One region of the Microbacterium sp. LWO14-1.2 genome, then DNA from elsewhere that is predicted to be linked to it. Evidence: riboswitches for the same ligand, from Rfam matches in the RefSeq annotation. Region 1 holds a riboswitch; the other holds the start of a gene.
The links. Region 1 has a riboswitch for thiamine pyrophosphate ahead of thiM (hydroxyethylthiazole kinase). Riboswitches for the same ligand answer to the same signal wherever they lie in the genome.

Region 1 (10,276 bases):
ATGCCCTTGGCCAGCGTGATGGCGTCGGGGATGATGCCCTCGTGACTGAAGCCGAACCAGGCGCCGGTGCGCCCAGCGCCCGTCTGGATCTCGTCGACGATGAGCAGGGCACCGTGCGCCAGCGTCAGCGACCGTGCGGCCTGCAGGTACCCCTCGGGCAGTTCGACGACGCCCGCCTCTCCCTGGATCGGTTCGACGATGACGGCGGCGACGCGGTCGTCGAGTGCCGCCTCCAGCGCGTCGACGGTGGCGGGGATGTGCTCGACTCCCCCCGGCATGGGTTCGAAGGGGGCCCGCATCGCGGGTTTCGCCGTGAGCGCGAGCGACCCCATCGTGCGGCCGTGGAAGCCGTTCTCGAGAGCGATGATGCGCGGCCTGTCGGCTCCTCCGTGCAGACGGGCGAGCTTGAAAGCCGCCTCGTTCGCCTCGGCTCCCGAGTTGGAGAAGAACACGCGGCCCTCGATGCCGGCGCCCGCGAGACGCTTGAGGCGGGCGGCGAGAGCCAGCTGCGGCGGCGTCGCGAAGTAGTTGGAGACGTGTGCGAGGGTCGCCGCCTGGGTGGCGACGGCGTCCACGAACACCGGGTGCGCGTGACCGAGCGAGGTCACCGCGATACCGGCGAGGAAGTCGAGGTGCCGGGTGCCCTCCGAATCCCAGAGGTACGAACCCTCTCCGCGCGTGAGGAGAGCGAGTCGGCGTCCCGCGTTGAGGACCAGGTCGTTCTCCGCGTCGTCCTGCCAGTTGCTCATGCCGTCGTCCCTGCGCTTCCCTTGACCACTTCTGTTCCGATTCCCTTGCTCGTGAAGAGCTCGACGAGCACCGAGTGCGGTACTCGTCCGTCGATGATCGCTGCGGCGTCGACGCCGCCCTCGACCGCGTCGAGGCACGCGCGCATCTTCGGGATCATGCCCGACTCGAGCGACGGCAGCATCTCGACGAGAGCCTCCGAGGTGAGGTGCGAGACGAGCGAGTCGCGGTTCGGCCAGTCGGCGTACAGCCCCGGCACATCGGTGAGAATCACGAGCTTGCGCGCCCTGAGCGCCACCGCGAGCGCGGCCGCCGCGGCGTCGGCGTTCACGTTGAGCGACTGACCGGGGTGGTCGAGGTCGGGCGCGATGCTCGAGACCACGGGAACCCGCCCTGCCGTCAGGTGGTCGAGCACCGGCGTCGGATCGACCTGCACGACGTCGCCCACGCGTCCGAGATCGATCTCCTCCCCGTCCACGACGACCCCGCGGCGGCGTCCCCCGAAGAGTCCGGCATCCTCTCCGCTGAGACCGGTCGCGATCGGGCCGTGCGAGTTGATCTTCGACACGAGCTGCGGGTTCACCTGACCGGTGAGCACCATCCGCACGACGCTGATGGCCTCCGTGTTGGTGACGCGGTAGCCGCCCTTGAACTCGCTGGGGATCTCGAGACGCTCGAGCATGTTCGAGATCTGCGGTCCCCCGCCGTGCACGACGACCGGCAGCACGCCCACGTACCGCAGATACGCGATGTCCTGCGCGAAGGCCTCCTGCAGCTCGTCCGAGACCATCGCGTTGCCGCCGTACTTGACGACGACGATCTGATCGCGGAACTTCTTCAGCCACGGCAGGGATTCGATGAGCGTCGACGCCTTGACGGCCGCGACGTCCGGCGTGGTGTCCTGGATGTCGGTCATGAGGCGTAGGCGCTGTTCTCGTGCACGTAGTCGTGGGTGAGATCGTTGGTGAGGATCGTCGCCGTCTCGTCGCCGACCTTGAGATCGATGACGAGGTGCGTGGCGCGCGGCGTCAGGTCGACCTCCTCGCGCGGACGATCGGGACCGCCCTCGCTGCAGACACGGACGCCGTTCATCCACACGTCCACGTCGTACGGGTCGAACTGCGCGTTCGTCGTGCCGATCGCCGCGAGCACGCGACCCCAGTTCGGGTCGTTGCCGAAGATCGCGGCCTTGAACAGGTTGTTGCGGGCGACGGAACGGCCGACCTCGACGGCATCGCTCTCGGACGCGGCGTGGCGCACCTCGATCGTGATGTCGTGGCTCGCCCCCTCGGCGTCGCCCTGCAGCTTGACGGCGAGCTCCTGGCACAGCTCCCGGAGGGCCGCACCGAAGTCGTCGAGCGACGGCGCGATGCCGGAGGCGCCGTTGGCGAGCAGCGTCACCTGGTCGTTCGTCGACATGCACCCGTCGGAGTCGAGGCGGTCGAACGTGCGGCCCGTCGCGGCCCGCAGCGCGGCGTCGGCCTCCAGAGGCTCGAGCACGGCATCCGTCGTGATGACGACGAGCATGGTCGCGAGACCGGGAGCGAGCATGCCTGCGCCCTTGGCCATCCCGCCGATGGTCCAGCCGTCGCGGCTGGCGACCGCTGTCTTCGACACGCTGTCGGTGGTCATGATGGCCTCGGCCGCCACGGGTCCGCCGTCGGCCGAGAGCTCGGCGATGGCCTGCTCCGTGCCGGCGAGCACCTTGCCGCGGAAGACGTCGTCGCCCACGCCGATGAGGCCGGTCGAGCAGACGAGCACGTCACCCGCGCTGACGCCCAGCAGTTCGGCGGCCTTCTCGGCCGTCTGATGCGTGGTCTGGAATCCGAAGCTGCCGGTGAAGCAGTTCGCTCCGCCCGAGTTCAGCACGACGGCCTCGACCACCCGGTCGGCCACGGCCTGCTGCGACCAGATGATGGGATTCGCCTTCGCGCGGTTGCTCGTGAAGACGGCGGCGCCCACCTTGCGAGGGCCGCGGTTGACGACGACGGCGACGTCGGGCTTGCCGGTCGACTTGAGTCCGGCGGCGACTCCCGCCGCTTCGAATCCTGCGGGGGCGGTGACGCTCACGGCGCGACTCCGTTCACTGAGAGGGCGCGGGACTCAGGGAGTCCCAGCGCGAGGTTCATGGATTGCACGGCTGCGCCGGCGGTGCCCTTGACGAGGTTGTCGACGGCCGTCACGACGGTCACGCGCTGGGCGGCGCGGTCGATCGCGAGTCCGATGAGAGCGGTGTTCGCGCCCAGCACGTCGGCTGTGCGAGGGAACTCGCCCGCCGGCAGCAGCTGCACGAACGTCTCGTCGCCGTACGCGGACTCCCAGGCGGCGCGGATCTCGGCGTCGGTGACGCCCTCGACGATCGGCGCCGTCGACGTCGCGAGGATCCCCCGCGACATCGGCACGAGCACGGGCGTGAAGGAGATGCGGATGCCGTCGGCGGCCGCCTCCGGCGAGAGACCGGATGCCGCGGCGAGCGCCTGACGGATCTCCGGGATGTGCCGGTGGGTGCCGCCCACGGCGTAGGGGTTGGCCGTGCCGAGGATCTCACTCGCGAGCAGGTTGGTCTTCAGGCTCTTGCCGGCGCCCGAGGGGCCGACGGCGAGCACGGAGACGATGTCGCGAGGGTCGATGACGCCGGCGGCGACTCCCGGCGCGAGGCTGAGGCTCACGGTCGAGGCGTTGCACCCCGGCGCGGCGATCCTCGTCGCACCGCGCAGCTTCTCGCGCTGCTTGGCGCCGCCCGTGAGCAGCTCGGGTACCCCGTACGTCCAGGCGTCGTGGAACGCGCCGCCGTAGAACGCGTCCCACGCGTCCTGCGAGGTGAGCCGGTGGTCGGCGCCGGCGTCGATCACGAGCGGGGTGTCGCCGAGCGCATCCGTGTACTGACCGGACTGGCCGTGCGGCAGCGCGAGGAACACGATGTCATGCCCGGCGAGGATCTCGGGGGTCGTGTCCTGCAGCGTGAGGTGCGCGAGTGAACGCAGGTGCGGCTGGTGCTGGACGAGCGGCTGTCCGGCGTTCGAGTGCGCCGTGACGGTGCGGATCTCGATGTCGGGATGCGCGGCGAGGAGGCGTAGGATCTCGCCGCCCGCGTAGCCGGATGCGCCGGAGACGGCGACGGAATACGTCATGCTTCTACCTTAACGGTCGGACCCTTCGCGGAACTCAGGGTGCAGTGTCGGGGGCCGGGGCGGCGACACCGGCACTCGACCGCCGGGCAGGCAGGAGCGCGGGGTCGCCTACAGTCGGCGGCCGCCGCGGCGTCGGCGCACAGCGATGACGCTCGGAGCGAGCGTCAGGGTGGCGGAGTCGGCCGAAGGCATGTCGCGACGATAGCGCGGGCCTCGCACGGCGCGCAAATCTGCCGCGTCACAGGAGGCCGCTCGTGCCCGCCGCGAAGAACGCGAGCTCGTGCGCGCTGGAGACCTCGAACGCGCGGCGCATGCGGGCCTGCGTGCCGGCATCCGCAACCGCTGCGGCCGACATCGTGTAGGTGATCGCCCGCTCCGTCGCCTCCTCGAACGCCGGATCCGCGTACGTGGCGAGCCACGACGCGTACGGATGCCGGGGGTCACGCGCTGCGGCGCCGAACTCCCCCGCATGGAGCCGGTGACCGAGGTCGGTGTACAGCCAGAAGCACGGCAGGACGGCCGCGACGAGCTCGGCATAGTCGCCGCCGAACGCGATCGACCTCAGACGATCGAGGTACGCGGTGGTCGCGGGCGCCGGCGCGGCGTCGAACGTCGCGGCATCCACGCCCTGCTCGGGGGTCAGCCAGGCGGCGTGCAGTTCGAGCTCTCCCGCGATCGCACCGTGGGCGGCGTCGGCCCAGAAGGACTGCTCGGCCGAGGTCGGCGCGAGCCGTGACGCCTCGGCGAGCACGCGTGCGTAGTCGCGCAGATAGAGCGCGTCCTGCTGCAGGTAGAAGAGGAAGGCATCGCGCGGGAGCGTGCCGTCGGCCAGTCCTCGGACGAAGGGCAGACCGTCGATCCCGGAACGGATGCCGGCGATGCTCTCCCACCATTCGCGCCGGACATCTCCGGGGCGGGGTCGATTCGACTCTTCGGCATCCGTCACCTCCGCCCGCGCCCACAGGCCCGCGAAGTGGTCGACGGGCCCGTTCCCCCGGCCGACGCGCAGCCGTTCGCCGGAGCGCAGGGATTCGCGCAGCCATTCCCTGGCTGCGGCGACGGCGGTCTCCCGGTCCTCCCCGCGGCCGAGCCGCGTCGCGAGCGCGGACGAGAGCGAGCATCCCGTGCCGTGCGTGTTCTCGGTCGCGATTCGCGAGCCGGGGAACTCGCGGACCATGCCGTCACCCGCGTCGACCAGCGCGTCGGGTACCGCATCGCCCGGCAGGTGACCGCCCTTCACCAGCACGGCGACTCCGGCGCGGCGGGAGAAGCGCTCAGCCGCGGCGAGCGCGTCCTCCCATCCGCCGATCGACTCGCCGGTCAGCGCGGCCAGCTCGGCGAGGTTGGGGGTCACGATGTCGGCCAGCTCGACGAGCTTCCGCATCGCGGTCTCGGCCGCCCGGTCGAGCAGCCGGTCGCCGCTGGTGGCCACCATGACGGGGTCGAGCACGACGATCGGCGGCCGGACGCGCTGAAGCCAGTCGCCGACCACCTCGATCACGGCGGCGTCCGCGAGCATCCCGATCTTGACCGCGTCGATCACGATGTCGTCGGCGAGCGCCTCGAGCTGTGCGTGGAGCATCTGGGGAGGCGGCACGTGCACTGCACGCACCCCCTGGGTGTTCTGCGCCGTGAGCGCGGTGATCGCCGCCATGCCGTACCCGCCGTTCGCGGCGATCGACTTGAGGTCGGCTTGGATCCCCGCACCGCCGGACGGATCGCTGCCCGCGATGGAGAGCACCCGGGGCACGCCGGCGGATCGCCACGTCGCGAGAAGGTCGGCCGCAGCGGATGCCGGATCGCTCGCCGCGCACAGCGCCGAGACCACCGCGACCCCTGCCGCACCGGCACCGCGCAGAGCGGTCACGTCGGCGCGCCCGACACCGCCGATGGCCACGCACGGGAGCGGGCTCCGGGCAGCGAACGCACGGAAGCCCTCGACGCCCAGTGCGGGCGGGTGATCCGGTTTCGTGCTGGTCGGATGGATGACGCCCACACCGAGGTAGTCGACCGTGCCCGCGGGAAGAGCGAGGGCGTCGTCGAGGTGCTCGGAGGTGTTGGCCGTGAGGCCGATCAGCGCGTGCGGACCCAGCTCCGCCCTCGCCCGTCGCACCGAGGCGTCTCCCTGGCCGAGATGCACGCCGTCCACGCGGGCTCCGGCCGCGCGCGCCGCGAGCGCTGCATCGAGCCGGTCGTTCACGACGAGGAGCGCGCGCCCCTCGATCACCCGCGACAGAGCGACGAGCTGCGCGACCGTCTCAGCATCCGTCGCGTTCTTGTCTCGGAGCTGGACGATGCGCACTCCTCCGGCGACAGCGCGCCGCACCGTCTCGACCACGCCGCGACGGCCGCACAGGTCGGGATCGGTGACGAGGTACAGCGACAGGTCGGCGATCACCGCACGACCTCCTCGATGCGTGCTGCGGCCGCGATGTCGCCGGGCTGCACGGCGGCGACCGCGTCGAGCAGGGCCACCGCGAAGCTGCCGGGGCCCGCCGATCCCTCTGCCGCACGTTCCGCGGCGATCGTGTAGACGACGCTCGCGGAGGCGACGGCGGTGAGCGCGTCGATCGGCAGGGAACGGGCGGTCCCGAGGAACGCGGCCATGACCGCCCCGAGCGCGCACCCTCCCCCGGTGACGCGCGTGAGCAGCTCATGACCGTTGGCGATGCGCAGCGTCCGTCTGCCGTCGGTCAGGAGGTCGACCGCACCGGAGACCGCGACGACGCTGCCGAATCTCTCCGCGAGAAAGGCCGCGGCATCCGCTGCCGCATCCGGCGTGTCGACCGCGTCGACCCCGCGTCCCCCTTCGCTCAGCCCGGCGAGCGCGAGGATCTCCGAGGCGTTGCCGCGGATGGCGGTCGGCCGCGACGCCGCGAGCTCCCTGGCCAGGGCCGTCCGTACAGGCAGTGCGCCGATAGCCACCGGGTCGAGCACCCAGGGCGTGCCGGAGGCGGATGCCGCGGCGACCGCCTCGCGGCTCGCTTCGCGCTGTTCGGGTGTGGGGGTCCCCAGGTTGACCAGCATCCCCGAGGCGACCCGCGCGAACGGGCCGGCCTCGTCGACGATGTCGACCATCGCCGGCGCTGCACCGAGAGCGAGCAGCACGTTGGCGGTGAACCCGGTGACCACCGTGTTCGTGATGCAGTGCGTCAGCGGTGGGGCCTGACGCAATGCGGAGAGCAGCTCCGCGGCTGGACCGGTGACGGTCGATTCGGATTGCGGGCGCAGACGATCGCTCATCGCGACATCCCTTCGCTAGTACGAACTAGATCAGGTTCGACGGGTGTGTTCTCAGCCGCGGATGCGGCACCCCGTGTCACTGCTCGCAGTCTAGCGATCGCCTCCGCTCAGTTCAGGAGGCGAAGGAGGGCGAGTTCGTCGTCGCGCGTGAGTCCGGCGCGACGCGAGCGGTCGACGCCCCGCCGGTCCTCGTCGGCGATGACCGTCGCGATCGTCTCCTCGAGCGATCGGAGGCCGCCGCCCGCCGCACGGTAGCGCTGGTTCGAGCGACGCATGAACCCCGTCATATCGGCGGGCAGCCAGAGCGGGAGCGACCGCTCCCCCATCCAGTAGTCGACACCCTGTGCGGCCAGCCAGTCGTCCGCGGCCTCCACGGTGTCGCCCTCGTGCTGCGCGGCGGAACGGAACAGGGCGAGCACGTCGGTGAGCGGATGCCGGTCGCCGATCGCGTTCACGACGCCGGTGGCCGTGGTCGTCACGACGAACTCCGCGAGGTCGTCGACATCGATGACCTGCGCATCCCTGCCGCCGGCGAAGGGCACGAGCACGGGTTCGGCGCGCGCCCGGAGGAACGCCGCAGCCCAGTAGCCGAAACGATCGCTCGGGTCGCCGTCGCCCACGATCAGCCCGGGCCTGACCACCAGCGTCCGATCCTCCCCGAGCCGGCGGACGGCGTTCTCGGCGGCGACCTTCTGAGCGCCGTAATCGTCGCTCAGCGACTCGGCGGCCGCGACCAGCGCGGCGGACTCATCGGCATCCTCCTCCTCGTCATCGGCATACACCGAGACCGAGGACACGTACGTCCAGCGACCCGCTCGCGCACCGAGCGCGGCGACCGCCGCGCTCACGTGGTCTGCGCGGGACGACACATCGACGACCTGATCCCAGTCCCTGCGCGACACCACGTCGTAGACGGCGGAGTCGTCACGGTCGCCGAGCATCAGCGTCGCGCCCGGCGGCGCAGGGCGCCCACCCCGCGCGAGGCACGTCACCGCAGCGCCCGAGAGCAGCCAGCGCTGCGCGATGCGACCGGACAACCACCCGGTTCCGCCGAGGATCAGCACATCCGTCATGCCCTCATGTCATCAGGATCCGAGGCGCGAGGGAAGCCCATCCGCTCAGAGCGGAGCGCGGGTCACGGCTGACGCAGATCCTCGAGCCCGTCCAGCACCGGCACGGTCCACGCGGGGTCGGGGCGCCAGGCGACCCACTCCGGGTCGAACGGCCAGTCTCCGGCGGTGAACGAGGCGATGGCCGCCGCGGCGTGCTCGGTGATCTGCGCTGCCTGATCGCTGTCCAGACGGCCCTGTTCGACGGCGGCGACGAGCTCGTCTTCGTCCTTCATGACGATCCGTCCGTCCGGCTCGATCTCGACGTCGAGGATGTGGTCCGACGTGAACGTGTCGCGGTCGGTCCGCAGATGCGCGTTCTCGAGGTTCACGTACCACCCGGCGAATGTCCAGTCCGCGCCTGTCGTCTCGCTCCAGAACAGCCAGACCGACCACGGTCGATCGGCCGGAGCGATCCGCAGGATGCCGTTGCCCACCCAGTGCTCCACGATTCGCCTGCGCGGTTCGATCCAGCGTCTCTCGAGCGGAACCGTGCGCACGCGCTGCCCGTCGGCCGCGCCCTGCCCCTCCTGCTCCGTCCCCGGCGCGAGCCAGGCGACGAGCCCGCGCTCGTCGTCGCGGACGACACGCATCGGCGTGATCGTCGACGGCTCGCCGCGGAGCCAGCCCGGACGGCGGTAGTGCCAGTCGATCTGATCGCCCGGGGCGAGGAACGGAGCCTCTCCCAGCGGGCGCGACCCGTGCGGGACTGCTGGCGGCGTGGCGTGCGGGTTCACGGTCGTCATCTCGCCACGGTACCGTGTGGCGCCGTGGGACCCGTGCTGCGCCCCTGCGTGGGCGCAGCACGAGTCGTCCGTTCCGACGTGGTCCGTCAGTCGCGGATCGCGGCTCCGAAGCGCTCCGTAGCGACGGCGACTCCCGCGAGCTTCGCCTCGGTGGCCTCCGCGGCCGTGAGCGTGCGGTCGTCGGCGCGGAAGCGCAGCGCGAAGGTGAGGCTCTTCGTTCCTTCGGCGAGTCCGTCTCCGCGGTAGTCGTCGACGAGACGGATCGACTCGAGCAGCGCGCCGGCGCCGTCGCGCAGAGCCGCGCGGACATCTCCGGCCGGCACCGCCGCGTCCACGACGAGCGAGACGTCCTGCGTCGCGGCGGGGAACGTCGACAGCGACGGTGCGACGGCCTTCTCACCGGCGAGCGAGAGCAGGCCGTCGAGGTCCAGCTCGACCACGGTCGCGCGGCCGGGCAGGTCCGCGGCGGACGCGACGTCGGGGTGGAGCTCGCCCACGTATCCGACCTCGGTGCCGTCGACCGTGAGCACGCCCGTTCGCCCCGGGTGCAGCGCCGCGCGCTGCGACTGGGCGACGTCGATCGTGACGCCGGCCGCTTCACCGATGACGCGCACGGCATCCAGAGCCTCCGAGAGACCGGAAGCCTCGGCCGCACGGCCGGGCTGGCGGGTCACGGTGTTTCCGGTGAGCAGCACGGCGACATGACGGTGCTGCGGCGGGATCGACGCGTTCAGCTGCGCGAGGGTCTCGTCGGAGGGACGCTCACCGAGCGGCGGTACCTCGTCGGTGCCGTAGCTGACGCCGGCCTCGGGGAGGAAGACCACACCCGTCTCGAACAGCGCGAGATCGGTCAGGCCGCGGGAGATGTTGCGGTGCGCGGTCTGCAGCAGACCGGGGATGAGCGAGCGCCGCAGGAACGGCGCGGCCCGGTCGAGGGCGTTCGCCAGCCGGATGCTGGGCAGGTGCTCCCCCGACGCCGACCCGTGCAGGTCGTTCTGCGCCTCCGTCGTGAACGGGAACGAGGGCGTCTCGACGAGACCGGCGGCGGCGAGGGCGTTCGCGACGCGACGCCGACCCTGCTGATGAGCGGTCAACCCCCGGCCGGAGGGCGGGGTCGGCAGCACCGACGGGATGCGGTCGAGCCCGTGGATGCGCGCGACCTCCTCCGCCAACGACCACTTGTCCGTGATGTCGGGCCGCCAGGTCGGCGGGATGACGGTCCACCCGGCTCCCTCGGATCCCGACCCCGTCGAGGCGTTGACCTCGGCGCCGATCATGGTGAGCGCGTCGGTGATCTCGG
Region 2 (10,276 bases), 890 kb from region 1:
TCGTCGTGCTCGCCCGACTCGGATGCAGCGGTGTCGCCCGTTGCATCCGTCTCGCCGAGGCTGTCGAACACGTCCACGCCTGAGTCGTGTGATTCCTCCGCGGCGTCGCTGTCCTCCGGCTCATCCGTCTCGGCCTGCGTCGATCCGGCGCCGAACAGGATGTCGTCGAAAGACGGCCCGCCCTCGACGGGCGCTTCCGCGGGCGCCGCGGCCGTCGCGTCGGTCTCCGCAGGGGTGTCCGCGTCGGCCTCGGCGATCGACGGGGCCTCGACGGCAGCATCGGCGCCGGGTGCTTCGTCCGGCTCGGCGACAGCGTCAGCATCCGGCTCGGCGACAGCGTCGGCAACCGGCGCTGCGACGGCGTCAGCATCCGCCACGACGTACTCGGATGCCGCGGCGACCGCGCGCGGCTCCAGTGTGCCGCCGCGGACGAGCTCGATGAAGACGTCCTCGAGCGTGGGGCCGCGCTGCACGAGTGTGGTGAGCGCGATGCCGGCCGCGGCGGCGATGGCGCCGACCCTCGCCGCGTCCCCTCCGCGGACGCGGAGTCCGGAGCGCAGCACCTCGATCTGGAACCCGGCCTCGGCCAGGGCGCTGCGCAGGGCTGCACGGTCCGCCGCGTCGACCACGACCGATCCGGCGGTGGGGTCGGCGAGCTTCTCGATGCCGCTCGACAGCATCAGCTGCCCCTTCGAGAGCACGAGCACGTTGTCGGCGACCTGCTCGACCTCGCTGAGCACGTGCGACGACACCAGCACGGTGCGTCCCTCGTCGGCGAGGCGACGCATGAGCAGGCGCATCCACCGGATGCCCTCGGGGTCGAGCCCGTTGGCCGGCTCGTCGAACACGAGGGCGCCCGGGTCGCCGAGCAGGGCGTGCGCGACGCTGAGGCGCTGCCTCATGCCGAGCGAGAAGCTGCCGACGCGCCCCTCGGCCTCGTGTTCCAGGCCGACGAGCGCGAGCACCTCGTCGACGCGCGAGAGCGGGATGCCGTTGGCCTTGGCGGCGATCGTCAGGTGGCGGGTCGCACTGCGACGGGGCCGGTAGACCGTCTCCTCGAGCACGGAGCCGATCGTGCGCAGAGGGTGGCGCAGCTCGGAATGGGCGACGCCGCCGATCGTGGCGGTTCCGCTGGTGGCGCGCACCTGTCCGAGCAGGATGCGCAGTGTCGTGGTCTTCCCGGCGCCGTTCGGGCCGAGGAAGGCGGTGACGGCTCCCGGCTCGACCCGTGCGGAGAAGTCGGACACCGCCGTCACGTCATTGAAGCGCTTCGTCACGCGCGTGAACTCGAGCACCTGTCCGTCGGGCATCCGCGACCTCTCGTTGCAATGGGCAGTTCCGTCTATCCTGCCGGAAAAGCCGTCCGATCGCGTATTTACCCCACGGACGGGTGCGAGGGCAAGCACGAATCCAGCGGGTAGCCTGGCACGCGTGACCGATTCCACCACCGCGCCCCGGGTCCTCGTCTGCACGGAGGGGGCGCTGGGACGGCTCACTCTCAACCGCCCCGAGGCGATCAACGCCCTCGACCCCGGCATGATCGACCTGCTCACCGAGGCGCTCGAGGCCTGGCGTCACGACAGCGACGTGCAGATCGTGATGATCGACGGGGCAGGGGAGCGCGGGATGTGCGCCGGGGGCGATGTGCGCGCCCTGTATTCGCAGATCGTGGCGGGCGACACCGACGTCACTGCGGAGTTCTTCCGCGCGGAGTACGCGCTCGACGCCCTCATCGCGGAGTACCCGAAGCCCGTCGTGACGATCGCCGACGGCATCACGATGGGCGGCGGGATCGGCCTCTCCGGCCACGCGGCGATCCGCATCGTGACGGAGCGCTCGAAGCTGGCGATGCCGGAGACGCGCATCGGCTTCACACCCGACGTCGGCGGCACCTGGCTGCTCGGCCGCATGCCGGGCCGGCTCGGCGAGTACTTCGGTCTGACCGGTTCGACGATGGATGCCGCGGACGCGGTGCTGCTCGGGTTCGCCGACCACATGGTGCCCTCCGACCGGCTCGACGCTCTGCGCGAGGCCCTCGCCTACCGCGCCGACCCGACCGGCCCCTCCGAGATCGTGCTGCTGTTCGACGAGACGCCCGAGCCCTCGACGGTGCCGGCGTCGCGCGTGTGGATCGACGACGCCTTCTCGGCCGACACGGTCGCAGAGATCGTCGAGCGCCTGCGGGCGCGCGAGGAGCAGGATGCCGCGGCCACGGCCGACCTGCTCGAGAGCCTCGCGCCGACCGCTCTGGCCGTGACGCTCGACGCCGTTCGCGAGGCGCGGGCGATGAGCAGCCTGAGGGACGCCCTCACGGGGGAGTACCGCCGCGTGATGTGGTTCGTGATGCAGCATCCCGATCTCGTCGAGGGCATCAGGGCGCAGCTCGTCGACAAGGATCGCAACCCGAAGTGGCAGCCCTCGTCGATCGCGGAGCTCCCCGAGGACGCCGGGGCCGATGCGCGTGCATACACCCCGGAGCGCGCACTGTTCTGAGGGTGAGGCGGGGCCGCGTCTTGTTCGCCGCGGTCCAACTACCCGGGGTCTTCGATCGGCCGGTTCGCTGTGAGCGAAGGTCATCCCCGCGGGGGATACGAATGTCGGCGGTTCGTGGCACTCTTGCATGTGCGCGATCGTCGGCCCGCGTCCGCCTGCCGGGAGATCCGCCGCGTCACCCTTCATAGAAAGTCCGCCTGTGCTGGGAAAAATTCTCGTCCGCTATCTGTCCCGCTATAAGTGGCTGCTGCTCGTGGTGCTGGTCTTCCAGTTCGCGAGCGCGCTGGCCACGCTCTATCTGCCCCGTCTGAACGAAGACATCATCAACAAGGGTGTCGCGCTCTCCGACACGGGGTACATCTGGCGCACCGGCCTGTTCATGCTCGCGGTGTCGCTCGGTCAGATCGTCGCGTCGATCATCGCGACCTACTTCGCGGCCCGTGCCGCCATGGGGGCCGGTCGCGACATCCGCGCCGACGTCTTCGGCCGCGTCAGCGGCTTCTCCGAGCGCGAGGTGTCGCAGTTCGGCGCCGGCTCGCTCATCACGCGCAACACGAACGACGTGCAGCAGGTGCAGATGCTCGCGATGATGGGCGCCACGATGCTCGTCACCGCGCCGCTGCTCGCGATCGGCGGCATCATCTTCGCGATCCAGACGAATGTGGGTCTGAGCTGGCTGATCGCCGTCTCGGTGCCGCTGCTGCTCATCGTCGCCGGCCTCGTCGTGAGCCGCATGGTGCCGCTGTTCCGCAGCTACCAGGGCAAGCTCGACGCGGTGAACCGGGTGATGCGCGAGCAGCTGACCGGGGTGCGCGTCGTGCGCGCCTTCGTGCGCGAGCGCATCGAGGAGGGGCGCTTCCGCGAGGCGAACACCGACATCATGGTGGTCGGTCGCAGGGTCGGCTCGCTGTTCGTGCTGCTGTTCCCGCTGTTCATGCTGATCCTCAACGTCACCGTCGTCGCCGTCATCTGGTTCGGCGGCATCGAGGTCAACGCGGGCACGGCGCAGGTCGGCACGATCTTCGCCTTCATGCAGTACATCGGGCAGATCATGGGCGGCGTCATCATGGCCAGCTTCATGGCGATCATGATCCCGCGCGCCGCCGTCTCGGCGGAGCGCATCGGCGAGGTGCTCGAGACCGAGTCGAGCATGACCCGGCCGGATGCCGGGGTCACGGAATTCCCCGACCCGGGCGCCGTCTCGTTCGACGACGTCTCCTTCACGTATCCGGGCGCGGACGCCCCGGTGCTCTCGGGGATCAGCTTCGGCGCACGACCGGGCGAGACCGTCGCGATCGTCGGTTCGACGGGTGCGGGCAAGACGACTCTCGTGTCGCTCATCCCGCGCCTCTTCGACGTCTCTGGCGGAGCCATGCTCGTGGGCGGGACCGACGTGCGCGAGGCCGACGTCGAGTCGCTGTGGGCATCGATCGGACTCGTGCCGCAGCGCCCGTTCCTCTTCACCGGCACCGTCGCGTCGAACCTCCGGTACGGCCGCGAGGATGCCACCGACGAAGATCTCTGGCACGCACTGGAGATCGCGCAGGGCCGCGATTTCGTGGAGGACATGCCCGACGGGCTCGAGTCCCGCATCGCGCAGGGCGGCACCAACGTCTCGGGCGGTCAGCGTCAGCGCCTCGCGATCGCCCGTGCGATCGTGCGCCAGCCGCAGATCCTCGTGTTCGACGACTCGTTCTCCGCGCTCGACCTCACCACCGACGCGCGGCTGCGGCAGGCGCTCTGGCGGGAGCTGCCGAACGTGACGAAGATCGTCGTGGCGCAGCGCGTCTCGACCATCACCGACGCCGACCGCATCGTCGTGCTCGAGGGCGGCACCATGGTCGGGGTCGGCACACACGAGGAGCTGCTCGAGACGAGCACCACCTATCGAGAGATCGTCGAATCGCAGCTGGGGGTGGACGCATGAGCGACCAGAAGCCGCAGAGGGCACGGCGCCAGCGCGGAGGCGCGCCGGCAGCCCCCGTCGTCGAGCGCGAGCTCTCCGACGAGGAGAAGTACGAGGCGGAACTCGCCGAGAAGGCGAGGCAGGACGGCGGCGGCTGGGACAGCGTCGCGCCCGGGAAGGCCGACAACTTCGGTCGGAGCTTCAGCCGGATGATCGGCCTGCTCAAGCCGTCGGCCGTGTGGTTCGTGTTCGTGTCGATCCTCGGCGCCATCGGCGTGGTTCTCACGGTCGCAGCGCCGAAGGTGCTCGCGGAGGCGACGAACCTCATCTACACGGGCTTCATCGCCAACCAGCTGGGACAGTCGCAGGGCGACTTCCCGGGTTTCCCCGTGGGGACGCCGAAGGCCGAGGTCGTGGAGCAGCTGCGCGCCGCCGGTCAGGACGACTACGCGAACCAGGTGTCGGCGCTCCACGACTTCCAGGTCGGATCCGGCATCGACTTCGACGCGCTGCGCTGGATCATCGCCGCCGTGCTGGCGATCTACATCGTGGCGGCGTTCCTCAGCTGGGTCCAGGGCTACGTCATCAACGTGATCATGGTCCGTACCATGTGGCGGCTGCGCGAGCGCGTCGAGGCGAAGATCAACCGGCTGCCGCTGTCGTATTTCGACAAGGTGCAGCGCGGCGACCTGATCTCGCGCGTGACGAACGACATCGACAACATCACCCAGACCATGCAGCAATCGCTGTCCGGTGCGCTCACCGCGGTGCTCACCGTGGTCGGAGTGCTCGTGCTGATGTTCTCGATCTCCTGGCAGCTCGCGCTCGTCGCCCTCGTGGCACTGCCTCTCATGGGCGTGATCTTCGGCGTGATCGGCCCGCGTTCGCAGAAGGCCTTCGGCACCCAGTGGCGCAAGGTCGGTCGTCTCAACGCGCGCGTCGAGGAGTCGTTCTCGGGGCACGCTCTCGTCAAGGTCTTCGGCCGGGAGCAGGACGCGCTGCAGAAGTTCAAGGACGAGAACGAGGAGCTGTTCCAGGCGAGCTTCAAGGCACAGTTCCTGTCCGGCATCATCATGCCGGCCATGACGTTCGTCGGCAGCCTCACGTATGTCGGGATCGCGGTGCTCGGCGGCCTCATGGTCGCGAGCGGTCAGCTCCGCATCGGCGACGTCCAGGCGTTCATCCAGTACTCGCAGCAGTTCACTCAGCCGCTCTCCGAGCTCGGCGGCATGGCCGCGGTCGTGCAGTCCGGCACCGCGTCGGCCGAGCGGGTGTTCGAGCTGCTCGACGCCGACGAGCAGGAGGCGGATGCGAAGGACGCGCCGCCGTTCGAGGAGGGCAAGGGCGTCATCGAGTTCGAGAACGTGCAGTTCTCCTACACGCCGGAACGTCCGCTCATCACCGACCTGTCCTTCCGGGTCGAGCCGGGGCAGACGGTCGCGATCGTCGGTCCGACCGGTGCCGGGAAGACCACGCTCGTGAACCTCATCATGCGGTTCTACGAACTCAGCGGCGGTCGGATCACGCTCGACGGCCAGGACATCTCGGAGATCACCCGCGACGAACTGCGGTCGCGCACCGGCATGGTGCTCCAGGACCCGTGGCTGTTCGCCGGCACGATCCGCGAGAACATCCGGTACGGTCGCTCCACGGCGACCGACGAGGAAGTGCTCGAGGCCGCGAAGGCGACCTACGTCGACCGGTTCGTCCACGCTCTCCCCGAGGGGTACGACACCGTGCTCGACGAGGACGCCTCGAACGTCTCCGCCGGTGAGCGTCAGCTGATCACGATCGCCCGCGCATTCGTCGCCCAGCCGTCGATCCTCATCCTCGACGAAGCCACGTCCGCGGTCGACACCCGCACCGAGCTGCTGCTGCAGAACGCGATGGCGGCGCTGCGTCAGGGGCGCACGTCGTTCGTGATCGCGCACCGGCTGTCGACGATCCGCGACGCCGACCTCATCCTCGTGATGGAGCATGGCGACATCGTCGAGAAGGGCACGCACGACGAGCTCATCGCCGCGCAGGGCGCCTACTGGCGTCTGTATCAGTCGCAGTTCGAGCAGGCGGCGACCGACATCGACGCCGAAGACGCTCTCACCGGCTCGACGCCCCTGGTCGTCAGCGGCGAAGCCGAGGAGATCGCCGCCGCGCAGGTGGGCGCCTCGGTGGGAGCGCAGCAACCCGTCGCCGAGGCTGCGGCAGCCAAGGCAGTCGTCGAGCGCCCGGACGGCGAGTCACCGGCCTGACTCCGTTCTCACGGGAGCTGACTCCGCACAGACGAGAGCGCCGTGTCCCTTCGGGGCGCGGCGCTCTCGTCTGTGCGGGTGGTCACCAGGCCGCTCGCGCGCCCCGCTGAGTCGACACCGACCTCGCTATTCCCGTGGAACTCCCGCAGCAGGTGCCAAGGGAACGGGCGCGCGGCCGACCCGTCAGCGCTGGGCTTCGCTGATGCCGAACAGCTCGAAGGGGTGCGTGAGCCGCCACCACGGATCCGGTCCCTCGACATCGGCGTCGAGGGCGAGCGGCGTGACGACCGAGTCGAGCGGACCCGCCACCAGCAGCGTCCCGACCTCGTCGCCGTCGTCGCGGTGGTCGCCGAGGTCGAACGTGGGGGTGCTCTGCGCTCCCGCGCCGTTCCACAGCACGACGTCGGAGTCCGCAGCGGTGACGATGTCGATCGTCGTGCCCCACAGCGTCGTGACGGTGCCGACGACCGTCTCCTTGGCGACGGCGGGCTCCTGCGAGGTCAGCGCGGCCTCGACCTGCGCGAAGAGCGCCCGCGTCTCCGACAGGCGCTGCTCGTCGTCGGCCTGTCCGAGCACCGCGGCGTACAGGTGCACCGTCGTGTCGTCTACCGTGATGTCCTTGGCCGTCAGCAGGTTCCAGCTCTCGCCGAGGGTTCCCGTCTTCACGCCGACGACGCCGGCATCCGCGAGCATCCCGTTCGTGTTCACGACCGTGCCCGCTCCGGGTAGGTCGACCGAGGTCGTGCTGACGATGCTCGCGAACACCGGGTTCTGCATCGCGCGCTCCGCGAGGGCGACGAGCGCCTCGGGCGTCGCGGTGTTGCGGTCGTCGAAGCCCGAGGGGGTCACGACGGTGATGCCGTCGAGGCCGCGGTCGCGCAGCCACACCTGCGCGGCGGAGGCGAAGGCGGCCTCCGTCCCCCAGATCTCGCGGGCCAGCCGGTCGATGTAGTTGTTGGCCGACCCCATGAGCGTGCCCTGCAGCAGCTGATACTCGGTGAGCGTGCCGCCGACGGGCACATCGAGCGACGACTGATCGGAGCGTCGGTACTGCCAGTAGGCGAGGTTGTCGGCGCGGGTGAACGCGAACTCCGGACCCTGTTCGCCGGGCTGCAGCGGCATCCTGTCGAGCACCATGAGGCTCGACACGACCTTGGTCACGCTCGCGATCGCGGCAGGGTCCAGCGTCGACGCCGTCGTGTTGATGCCGCCGACTCCCACGGCCGCGCTTCCCTGCGCGGGCCAGAGGATGCCGGCGGCCGGCGCGGCCGTCGACGCGAACTCCGCGGCCCGCACCGTGGGCGGGACCTCGTGCAGAGGCCAGAGCATCGTGGCTCCCGCATACGTGCCGACGAGCCCGACGAGCACGCCGATCGGCACGAGCACGCCGGCCGAGGCGGCCCGGGAACGGAGGCGGGCCCCGCGCATGATCGTGCTGGCGGGGTCAGGATCGTCATCCCCGCTGAGCGAAGGCACCGCGGTCGACTCCTCCACGGCTGTCGCGTCGACCCAGGTGAGCGCGGTGGCGCCCGTGCCGTCCTCGGCCCAGCGCGCTTCTGGGGCCCCGTCGACGTCTCGCATGCCGAGCTCGTCCAGGCCGTCGCGCTCCGCCGCAGGGGCGGGGCGCGTCAACGCAGGGGTCGCCTCGCGCGTGGTCGCGGACGGTGCGACGGAGGTGGCCTCGGCGGAGTCTGGAGCGGTCACCCCCTCACGGTAACCGAATCACCGCCGAGATCCGTGGTGCGTCGGGCGGAGGCGACACAAGTGTCGGGTGACTGGGTAAGATCGTCAGCACAACCACGGGAGTCCGGCGAGCCGGGCTGAGAGGGAGCGAATCGCGCTTCGACCGTCGAACCTGATCTGGGTCATGCCAGCGCAGGGAGGAGCATTCAATGAGCACATCCACGTCCGGATCCACCACCGGATCCGCCACCGCCACCGCGTCCGCGAAGGGGCTCGGCCGCCCGGAGCTCTGGCGCTGGCGGGTCGTCGACATCGTCGTCGCCAGCGTCATCGCCGTCGCCTGCGCGCTGATCTTCCTGCTGTGGAACGTGGGATACGAGGTCCCCAGCAGTCTCCTGAAGCCGCTGCTGCCCGGCGTGCAGGGCCTGCTCGCCGGCCCATGGCTGATCGCCGGCGTCCTCGGCGGGCTCATCATCCGCAAGCCGGGCGCAGCCCTGTACACCGAGCTCGTCGCCGCCGTCATCTCCGCTCTCGTCGGCAACGCGTGGGGCCCGCTCACGATCGTCTCCGGCATCGTGCAGGGTCTGGGCGCCGAGCTGGTCCTCCTCGTCTTCCTCTACGGTGTGTGGCGTCTGCCGGTCGCGATGCTCGCCGGGGCCGGTGCAGGTCTGGCATGCGGCATCAACGACCGCATCCTCTGGTACGCGGGCGCCGACACCCTGTTCACGGTCGTGTACATCGTCTCGACGACGATCTCGGGCGCGGTCATCGCCGGCCTCGGCGGCTGGCTGATCGCACGCGGGCTGGCCGCCACGGGAGCACTCGGCCGGTTCGCCGCCGGCCGCGAGGTCACCGCACGAGTGTGACCGCAGCCGTGCAGCCCGCCGCGCTCGAGGCGCGCGGCTGGGGGTGGCGGTACGCCACGCGCCGTCGGTGGGCGGTCCGCGACGTCGAGCTGCGCATCGAGCCGGGGGAGCGGGTGCTGCTGCTCGGCGCCTCCGGCTCGGGCAAGTCCACCCTGCTGCAGGGATTCGGCGGCGTGCTGGGCGGAGCCGACGAGGGTGAGACCCTCGGGCAGCTCCTCGTCGACGGGCAGGCCCCCGTGGATGCGCGCGGACGCGTCGGCATGGTGCTGCAGGACCCCGACACGCAGACGATCCTGGCGCGGGTCGGCGACGACGTCGCGTTCGGCTGCGAGAACCTCGGCGTCCCGAGGGACGAGATCTGGGCCCGCGTGCGCGAGGCGCTGGATGCCGTGCAGCTCGACGTCGCGCTCGACCGCTCGACAGCGGCACTGTCCGGCGGACAGAAGCAGCGCCTCGCGCTGGCCGGCGTGCTTGCCATGCGCCCCGGCGCGATCCTCCTGGACGAGCCGACCGCGAACCTCGACCCGGCGGGTGTGGACGAGGTGCGGGATGCCGTCGGCGCAGCGCTCGACCGCACCGGGGCGACGCTCGTGGTGATCGAGCACCGCATCGACGTGTGGCTGCCCCTCGTGACCAGGGTGATCGTGCTCGGCGCGGGCGACGACAGCACGGTGGTACTGGCCGACGGCACACCCGAGGCCGTGCTGGGCGCCCGTGGCGCCGAGCTCGCGGCATCCGGCGTCTGGGTCCCCGGCCACCCGCCTGCTCTTCCTCCTGCGCCGCGCACGGAGCCGGGGGAACCTCTGATCGAGACTCGGGCCCTGCGGGTCTCGCGTCGCCGGGGACTGCCGGTCGCCGGCCCGTTCGACCTCGCGGTGCACGCGGGCGAGGTGCTGGGCATCACCGGGCCGAACGGTGCGGGCAAGTCGACGCTGGGACTCACGCTCGCCGGGCTGATCCCCGCCGAGGAGGGAGCAGTGCGTGCGACGCCGTCGCTCGCCGCGGGCGAGACGCCCGATCCTCTCGCCTGGTCGTCGCGGGCACTGCTGACGCGCATCGCGACGGTGCTGCAGACGCCG

Region 2: linked by a shared signal. The riboswitch ahead of MRBLWO14_RS11125 (ECF transporter S component) and the one ahead of thiM (hydroxyethylthiazole kinase) in region 1 are both predicted to bind thiamine pyrophosphate.

What each region holds. Positions count from the first base shown of each region.
Region 1 covers NZ_CP151633.1:3,207,096-3,217,371, reverse strand. The annotation lists gene MRBLWO14_RS15505 (acetylornithine transaminase) at 1-749, opposite strand, end outside; gene argB (acetylglutamate kinase) at 746-1,663, opposite strand; gene argJ (bifunctional glutamate N-acetyltransferase/amino-acid acetyltransferase ArgJ) at 1,660-2,817, opposite strand; gene argC (N-acetyl-gamma-glutamyl-phosphate reductase) at 2,814-3,878, opposite strand; gene MRBLWO14_RS15485 (bifunctional hydroxymethylpyrimidine kinase/phosphomethylpyrimidine kinase) at 4,117-6,276, opposite strand; gene thiM (hydroxyethylthiazole kinase) at 6,273-7,121, opposite strand; TPP riboswitch at 7,112-7,205, opposite strand; gene MRBLWO14_RS15475 (NAD-dependent epimerase/dehydratase family protein) at 7,229-8,194, opposite strand; gene MRBLWO14_RS15470 (DUF402 domain-containing protein) at 8,257-8,976, opposite strand; gene pheT (phenylalanine--tRNA ligase subunit beta) at 9,063-10,276, opposite strand, start outside.
Region 2 covers NZ_CP151633.1:2,312,966-2,323,241, forward strand. The annotation lists gene MRBLWO14_RS11100 (ATP-binding cassette domain-containing protein) at 1-1,310, opposite strand, end outside; gene MRBLWO14_RS11105 (enoyl-CoA hydratase/isomerase family protein) at 1,432-2,493, shown strand; gene MRBLWO14_RS11110 (ABC transporter ATP-binding protein) at 2,693-4,420, shown strand; gene MRBLWO14_RS11115 (ABC transporter ATP-binding protein) at 4,417-6,648, shown strand; gene MRBLWO14_RS11120 (D-alanyl-D-alanine carboxypeptidase) at 6,832-8,352, opposite strand; TPP riboswitch at 8,438-8,547, shown strand; gene MRBLWO14_RS11125 (ECF transporter S component) at 8,541-9,197, shown strand; gene MRBLWO14_RS11130 (ATP-binding cassette domain-containing protein) at 9,194-10,276, shown strand, end outside.